DNA from 2 places in the Mesorhizobium sp. M1A.F.Ca.IN.022.06.1.1 genome. Region 1 is predicted to be linked to the other one. Evidence: predicted binding sites of a transcription regulator. Region 1 holds the regulator's gene; the other holds the start of a gene.
The links. The regulator LexA, encoded in region 1, represses DNA repair genes until DNA is damaged. The targets are predictions, from matches to a motif close to TGTTCNNNNTGTGTTCNG.
Positions count from the first base shown of each region.

Region 1 (4,197 bases):
AGAGCAAGATCGGCACCTTCCTCGTTGGCGAAAGCCTGATGCGGCAGGCCGACGTGGCCGCCGCGACCGCCCTTCTGCTGACGGGCAAGGCGCCGGCCGAGGCCGTTTGAGGATGCCCGCGCTTACGCATCTCGGCGCCAAGGGCGAAGCCAACATGGTCGATGTCGGCGGCAAGGCCGAGACGACGCGCACGGCCATCGCCGAAGGGTATGTCACCATGCAGCCGGAAACGCTGGAGATGATCCTGGCCGGCGACGCCAAGAAAGGCGACGTGCTTGGCACGGCGCGCCTCGCCGGCATCATGGCGGCCAAGAAGACGCATGAGCTCATCCCGCTTTGCCATCCCCTCCTTCTCACCAAGGTTGCCGTCGAGATCGAGCCCGATCGCGCGCTTCCCGGCCTGAGGGTCACCGCGCTTGCCAGGGTTACCGGCAAGACCGGGGTCGAAATGGAGGCGCTGACCGCGGCGTCGGTTGCCTGCCTCACCATCTACGACATGGCCAAGGCAGCGGACCGCGCCATGGCGATTTCCGGCATCAGGCTGGTCGAGAAAACCGGCGGCAAGTCGGGCGACTACAAGGTAGGTCCTTAGCATGGCTTTGCTTCCGGTCGCCGAGGCGCTCCAACGCCTGTTGGACGGCGCGACCGCGCTGCCAGGCGAAAGCGTGCCGCTGGCCGACGCGTCCGGCCGGGTGCTGGCCGACCCCGTGGTGGCTCTGCGCACCCAGCCGCCCTTCAATGCGTCGGCGATGGACGGCTATGCCGTGCGGGCCGCCGACGTAGCCTCGGCGCCGGCGCGGCTCTCCGTGATCGGCATGGCGCCCGCCGGGCGTGGCTTCACCGGCTCTGTCGGCAAGGGCGAGGCCGTGCGCATCTTCACCGGCGCGCCGCTCCCCGAAGGCGCCGATACCATCGTTATCCAGGAGAATGTCCGCGATCTCGGCGGCGGCGGCATCGAAGTGACCGAGCCGACCGTGGAGGGACGAAACGTCCGTCGCCGCGGCCTCGACTTCTGCGAGGGCGACCTGCTCCTCGAAAAAGGCCGCCAGCTCGATCCGGCGGCGCTTTCGCTGGCGGCATCGGCCAACCATCCGAGTCTCAACGTGGTGCGGCAGCCGCTGCTCGCCATCATCGCCACCGGCGATGAATTGCTGCCGCCGGGCAGCGCGCTCGGCCCCGACCAGATCATCTCGTCGAATACCTGTGGCGTCACAGCTACGGCCCAGTCGGTCGGCGCGCGCGCGCTCGACCTCGGCATTGCCGCCGACCGCAAGGACGCGATCGCGGCCCTGGTCAAGAAGGCGGTCAAGGCCGGCGCCGACGTCATCGTCACGCTTGGCGGCGCCTCCGTCGGCGACCACGACTTGATCCATGACGTGCTGACCGGCGAAGGCATGCAGCTCGACTTCTGGAAGATCGCCATGCGTCCCGGCAAGCCGCTGATGTTTGGCCGGCTCGGCGACATTCGCTGCATCGGCCTGCCCGGCAATCCGGTCGCAAGCCTGGTCTGCTCGCAGCTGTTCCTGAAGCCGCTTCTGGCGCGGCTGGGCGGCCGGTCCTGCCGTCAGGAAATCCGCACGGCCCGGTTAGGCGTCGCAATGCACGCCAACGATCTCAGGCAGGACTATGTCCGCGCCGTGGTCCGCGAAGATGCGGGGGGTTGATCGCAACACCGTTCGGCATCCAGGATTCCTCGATGTTAAGGATGCTCGCCGATGCCAATGGCCTGATCGTGCGCCAACCCTTCGCACCGGCGGCTGAAGCCGGCGAGGAATGCACCGTTCTGATGTTACGCTGAACAAAACGTCAACACATTCACTAAACTTTAAACGGTTGCGGAACACAACTGGAACAGATAGTGTTTGTTCTGGGTTTGTTTTTCTGATTCTGGTTTCAGAACCCATGGGGGCCGCCATGCTGACGCGCAAACAACATGAACTGCTGATGTTCATCCATGAACGGCTCAAGGAAAGCGGCATTCCGCCGTCTTTCGATGAGATGAAGGAAGCGCTCGACCTTGCCTCGAAATCGGGCATCCACCGCCTGATCACGGCGCTGGAGGAGCGCGGTTTCATTCGCCGGCTTCCGAACCGGGCGCGTGCTCTTGAAGTGCTGCGCCTACCTGACTCGATCGCGCCCGGCCTCAATGCGGCGAAGAAATTCTCGCCGAGCGTCATCCAGGGCGGCCAAGGCAATCTCGGCCGCCAGATCAAACCCGCGGCGCCCGCCCGCACGCCGACGCCCAGCAATGACGACGACGCCGTTTCAGCCGTCTCCATCCCGGTGATGGGTCGCATTGCCGCCGGCGTGCCGATCGACGCCATCCAGCACCAGACGCATTCGATCACAGTGCCGCCGGACATGATCGCGGGCGGCGAGCACTACGCGCTCGAGGTCAAAGGCGATTCGATGATCGAGGCCGGCATCTTCGACGGCGACACGGTCATCATCCGCAACGCCAGCACTGCGAGCCCCGGGGAGATCGTCGTGGCGCTGGTCGATGACGAGGAGGCGACGCTGAAGCGCTTCCGCCGCAAGGGCGCCTCCATCGCGCTCGAGGCTGCCAATCCGGCCTATGAGACGCGCATCTTCGGTCCCGATCGCGTCAAGGTTCAGGGCAAGCTCGTCGGGCTCATCCGCCGCTACTGAGGGGCTGCGGCTTGGCTTTCGGCTTCTCGGGCTTCTTGTAAGGCGCCAACCCCCTCGCCTCACGCGAGTAGCGCCGCTGTTCGTGCCAAGGGCGGTACGGTTTTTCGACGGCGTATTGAATGGTTGCTCGCGCCGTCGCCGATTGCGGATCGAAGAAGACGGCGGCACTGCCGTCGCGCGCGAGCTGCCGCTTGGTGACAACGAGGACACGCGGATCGCGGCAGGGATTGTAGGCCGTGGCGTCGTTAATGACGATGAGGTCTGCGAAGTCGCAGGCAGGCCGGGCAGCTTCGCGTTTTTCGGCGAGCGCGACGATCGCGCCTGATGGATGCCGGCCAATGCAGAGATCGCCCGTGCAGTAAAAGGGCGATCCAGGCGGCAGGTCGACGGGATCGGCTATGTCCAGCGTGCCCTTGGCGAATGTCTCCGGCGGCACGATCGTTTCGGCCTTGAGCGCGCGTTTCCAGTTATCGGTGGTGAACTCGTTCGAGCGGGCACGATTGATGGCGAGTTCGCCGCCGCCGATCGGCATCGCCACCAGATGCGCGTCCTCCGAGATCAGCAGGTCGGGCGTGCGCACCTGCGGGATCATCATGACGGCCGCGGCAGCGAAAGGAATCGCGGCCAGCCTGAGCCACGTAGTCGCCATCGTGGCGATGACGAGCGCGATCGTCGCCAGCAGCACCGAATCGATCGAGATCAGGCCCACGGCATCGACCGGCGACCACTCCGAAATCCACGCCGAGATCGCGATCATCGCCGCCAGGCCCTTGCCCATCAAATAGAGGAAGGGCCCGTCGAAGCCGAACGGCATCATGACCGCGCTGGCGACGGCGAGAAACATCACGATCGTGACGATCGGCATGATCGCGAGATTGGCCAGCAGGCTAAGCGGCGAGACGCGCTGGAAATGCCAGATGGCAAACAGCGCCGTGGCACTTCCGGCAATGATCGACGTCATCGCGGCGCCACCTGCTCCGACTGCCAGTTTGTGCGACATGAACCGCAGGAACGAACGCTTTGCCGGCGGCGCTCTCACCTTGCCGGCGCGGTAGTCGGACCAGCCGGCATAGGCGCCGACAAGGGCGGCGGTTGCCGCGAACGACATCTGAAAGCTCGGGCCAACCACTTCATGCGGCGACACCAGGATGACGGCGATGGCCGAGATCGCCAAATTGCGCATCGTCAGCGCGGCGCGGTCGAAAAGCACGGCGATCAGCATCACGGCCAGCATGATGAAGCTTCGCTCGGCGGCGACCACCACGCCGGAGATGACGAGGTAGGCGGCGATCGACATAAGCGCGATTGCCGCGGCATATTTCTTCACCGGCCGGCGTGACGAAAAATCCGGGAACAGCGCAAAGGCGCCGCGCAGCAGAAGCATGACCGTGCCGGCGACCAGCGCCATGTGCAGGCCCGAAATCGAGATGATGTGATAGATGCCGGTCCGCCGCATCGCCTCGTTGATGTCCTCCGGAATGCCGGCGCGCACGCCGACGATCAGTGCGGCGGCAATTTCGCCTTCGGGTCCGCCGACGGTGCTTCTGA
Region 1 covers NZ_CP034455.1:6,132,954-6,137,150, reverse strand. The annotation lists gene trpC (indole-3-glycerol phosphate synthase TrpC) at 1-110, shown strand, start outside; gene moaC (cyclic pyranopterin monophosphate synthase MoaC) at 113-592, shown strand; partial or broken gene glp (gephyrin-like molybdotransferase Glp) at 594-1,798, shown strand; gene lexA (transcriptional repressor LexA) at 1,915-2,649, shown strand; gene EJ078_RS29190 (ComEC/Rec2 family competence protein) at 2,633-4,197, opposite strand, start outside.

Region 2 (4,197 bases), 850 kb from region 1:
TCGCTGGCGCAGGCGTCGACGACGCAGAGAAGATCGATCAGTTCGAAGCTGTCCATGGCGGCCTCCGCCCACAGGATCCCTTCGCGGAAGTCAACGGCGTGACGGGCGGCCGGGTTCCGCTCGGAGTGGTGCATCATGATTTGGCGACAGCCTGGGCGGCCCGCGCTGAGATCGAGCGAAGCGGCAGGCAGGGCTTAAAAGTACGTCGCGCACGCCTGTGGTCGTTTGGATCGACCGGCAAAAGCGCGGCGAACAGGTTCGCGAATCTCGGCATACTGCGGGATTGTGGGAGTTGCCCGCCACATCGCAGGAAATGGCGGGCAACTCCACTTTCAAACCGCCGATGAAGGGACGTTACTCGACGGTTGTGCCACAATGAGTTGTGGTCCTACTTGTTTCCAGAAATCGCCCATTCGGACCTCTGCGCTCAAAGGTGCGGCCTCAGGTCCCGCCTGACAAGGGACCGTGGCCCGAAAGCAGGAACATTCCAGCTTTGGCGCCGTTGCCACGACATCCCAATCGGCAAAGGAGAGGAAACCATGGCCGACAGACCTACAGTTGTAAACACCAGTGGCGGGGGCGGCGCCGGCACAGCAGTGGCGATCGTTCTTGCCATCATCGCGATCGTGGCCCTGCTGTTCTTTACCGGCATCATCAATGTCGGTGGCCGCACCGGCGGTGGCGGATCGACGGATGTCAATGTGAAGCTCGATGCGCCGAAGGTCGAGGCGCCCAAGGTGGAGACGCCTGCGGCACCGTCGACGACGCCGGCACCCGCGCCTGCCGCTCCGGCTCCGGCCCCGGCTAACGGCGGTTGATCCGCCTGGCGCAACCGGTAGGCCGGCTGCGCGTTTATCGAATGGCTACTCCAGCTTCGGCCCGCGCATTCCTCTGGTAGGCGCGGGCCCTTTTTCTCTCGGGCCCTTTTTTCTTGGGCAGGTCCGCTCAGTCATCCAAATCCATCGGCCGATGGCCCGGCCTTTGATGCCAGACGACCTGGCGGAAATCCGTCAGCTCGACGACTTGGTCGCAGGTCGGACAGATATAGTTGTCGCAGCACTGGCGAAGCGCCGGCGGAGTGCGGCGCACTGCCCCGACCGGCGGACGGGTTTCCGTTTTTCCTACCTGATGAAGCATCGATTCCTCCCAGTTTTTCTGATTTTTTCGAGTATCGCCTTCCACCCGGCTTGGCCTCGCCTATGGCGGTTTCGATGGGCGCGGTGAGCGCGCGCCCGCGAGCGGAAATGAAAATGGACTATCGCGGACGGGGCCTGGCTTTGCCGCGGCGCTATTGGCGAAATTCACTTGCCGAGGGTTCACAGGATTCTCCCCAAGGGCGAGAAACGGGGTGGCCCCTCAACCACCGTCGTGCCAGGCGCAAGGAACAGCAAAACACCGGCAGAGCGTGCTTGCAATAGGGCCTGCGCGGCAAAATCGATTTCGCGCCGCGCCAAGCAACTTAGATTAGCAATCATTCATTGAAAGGCGTATCAATCCGGCAGCGGTCGCCGACGATCGCGCGTCAGGCCCCGCTTGCAATCCTTGGAAATGGGAGGATACCATGGCCGAAGCTGCAATGAAGGTCACCAAGCTCGAATCCAAGTCGCATAACAATCCCGACGAGGTTCGCTCGCCCGCCAAGACCCGCGTCGAAGTGGTCCGGCTGCCGGGCTACACGCTCGGGCGGCTCAACATGGAGCCGGGCTGGAGATGGTCCGAATGCGTGAAGCCGGTGGTCAAGACTGACAGCTGCCAGGTCTCGCATGTCGGCTATGTCGTGTCCGGAACGATCACCATACGCATGGACGACGGGACGCAGAAGACCTTCGAGGCCGGCACCTCCTATACAATCCCGCCCGGGCATGACGCCTGGGTAGAAGGCAATGAGCCGTTCCAATGCATCGAGGTGCTGAGCGCCGAGCAATACGCCAAGCCGGTCTAGGGGCTGTCGGCCAAGGGACAGCCGATCCCCCATGTGGGACGATCAGAGGGGGCGCTGTCCCGCCATCGTCTCAGAACCTGGATCTCCGGCTCGGCCGCACTTCGTCATCCTGGTCTTCGCGCGTCGCTCGGCTCCTGACTTCGTCCTGGCATGACGCAGTTTTGGGCCGCGATCCTTCGCGCCCCTCCCTGGTCAGCGGTCAACCCGTCAAAGGGGAGCACACCGGCGCAACCGGTCAAAGCCCTTGGTTGTGTCGGGTTGCAGATGTTCTCATACCCAGCTGGCCGGCTTGACAGGAAACTCCTTTTGTTCTCTTTATGTTCATACGCATTACCGCTTACAACAGTTGCTGCTAATGCTGCGATGCCGCAAAGCGGATGGATGGAGCCGGGAGCGGGATGGCCGCCACGAACGCCGCTTCGGCCGCTACGATCCTGCATGCCGATCTCGACGCCTTCTACGCCTCGGTCGAGCAACTGCTCGACCCGTCGCTGCGCGGCAAGCCGATCGCAGTCGGCGGCGGCGTAGTGCTTGCCGCCTCCTATGAGGCGAAGATTTTTGGCGTGCGCGGCGGCATGCCCGGCCGCAGGGCGCGCGAGCTCTGTCCGCAGCTCATCTTCGTCGGCGGCCGCTTCGGCGAATACCAGCGTCTCGGCGACGCCGCGATCAAGGTGCTCGACGATTTCACGCCGCTGGTCGAGCGCATCTCGATCGACGAGGCTTTCGCCGATGTCGCCGGCTGCACGCATCTGTTCGGACCGCCGGACGAAATTGCGCGAACCATCCGCCGCCGCGTGAAGAGCGAGCTCGGCCTGCCGATCTCGATCGGGGTGGCACGGACGAAGCATCTCGCCAAGATCGCATCGCAGGTGGCCAAGCCCGACGGGCTGGTGGTGGTCGAGCCTGGCACCGAGCTTTCCTTCCTGCACGATTTGCCGGTGTCGCTGATGTGGGGCGTCGGTCCGGCAACCAAAGCCAGGCTCGCCGAGATCGGCGTCGAGACGATCGGGCAATTGGCGCGCACGCATAGCGGCGCGCTGGAGCGGCTGATCGGCCATGCCGCCGGCCAGAAGCTCGCGGCCCTTGCCTGGAACCGCGACCCGCGCCGGCTGGAGACGCATCGCCGCGCCCATTCCGCCGGCGCGCAGTCGGCGCTGGGCCGCAAACCGGCGCTGCCGCGCGTCTTCGTGCCGACGCTCCTGCATCTCGCCGATCGCGTCGCCAGCCGCCTGCGCGCCAAGGACCGGCCCGGCCGCACGGTGACGGTGCGCGTGCGCTTTGCCGACATGCGCGCGGTCACGCGCTCGGTGACGCTGGAGCAGCCGATCCAGGCGACGACCATGCTCGCTGACGTCGCGGAAGAGCTGGTCAGAGGCGTGCTCGCCGCTCACCCGGGCGAACGGGAAATCTCGCTGCTGGCGATCTCGGTCTCGCATCTGGAAGAGCATGCCGAGCTGCAGCTCGAACTGCCGCTCGGCCTGGCGGACGAGAAGCTGAAGCCCGGCAGCCGCAAAGGCCTCGCCCGCTTCGGCGCCGACCGCGCCATAGACAAGATCCGCCAGCGCTTCGGCAAGCAGGCCGTCGGCTACGGCACCGTCGCGCTGCAAGCAGCGCGCTCGGTGCCGGATGAATTCAGGGAGCTGGCGGAGAAGGAGCTGTGAGGGAGGTGCTTCGGCATCTGCTCTGCGGCGCTGGAGATTGGCGAAAGCCGACGCGCCGTCCGATCTCCCCCTTGTGGGGAGATGTCGCCGAAGGCGGCAGAGGGCGTCGCCGCGCGTGAAGCGCCGGCGTCGTCGGCGACGAAGACAATGCTGGCGATCTATGTGAGACGACCCTCTCTGGCCTGCCGGCCGTCTCCCCCTCAAGGGTTGAGATCACGCGCTCGGTCGGCTGCCCTCAACCCGCCACCGCCCAGTCCAGCCGCATCGCCGCGCTCATCGTTTGCCCATCTTCAAGCACCGTCAGCCCTTCGCCGTGATGCGCATCGACCGGGTGCGACACCGGCTCGAAGCAGAAGAAGTCGGCGTCGGATGACGGGGAATAGAGGATATAGACGCCAAGCTCCGGCGAGGCGGTGAGCGTGACCCCGATCCCCTCCTCGAGTTGCGCGATCGAGGCGCGACGATTCCAGCCGTCGAAGGCGTTGTTGACCCAGTCCCACGGCAGCGGGATGGAGCGCGAGAAATCCCAGGCCGGGCGCTCGCTCACGGGCACCACGCCGACCGGCAAATGGCGCTCGTCCTCCAGCCAGACAC
Region 2 covers NZ_CP034455.1:705,047-709,243, forward strand. The annotation lists gene EJ078_RS03560 (hypothetical protein) at 1-56, opposite strand, end outside; gene EJ078_RS03565 (hypothetical protein) at 540-818, shown strand; gene EJ078_RS03570 (hypothetical protein) at 946-1,182, opposite strand; gene EJ078_RS03575 (cupin domain-containing protein) at 1,562-1,942, shown strand; gene dinB (DNA polymerase IV) at 2,341-3,603, shown strand; gene EJ078_RS03585 (aldose 1-epimerase) at 3,839-4,197, opposite strand, start outside.
Region 2: a site for LexA is predicted at 2,250-2,267, ahead of dinB (DNA polymerase IV). Genes of this name have one in related genera too.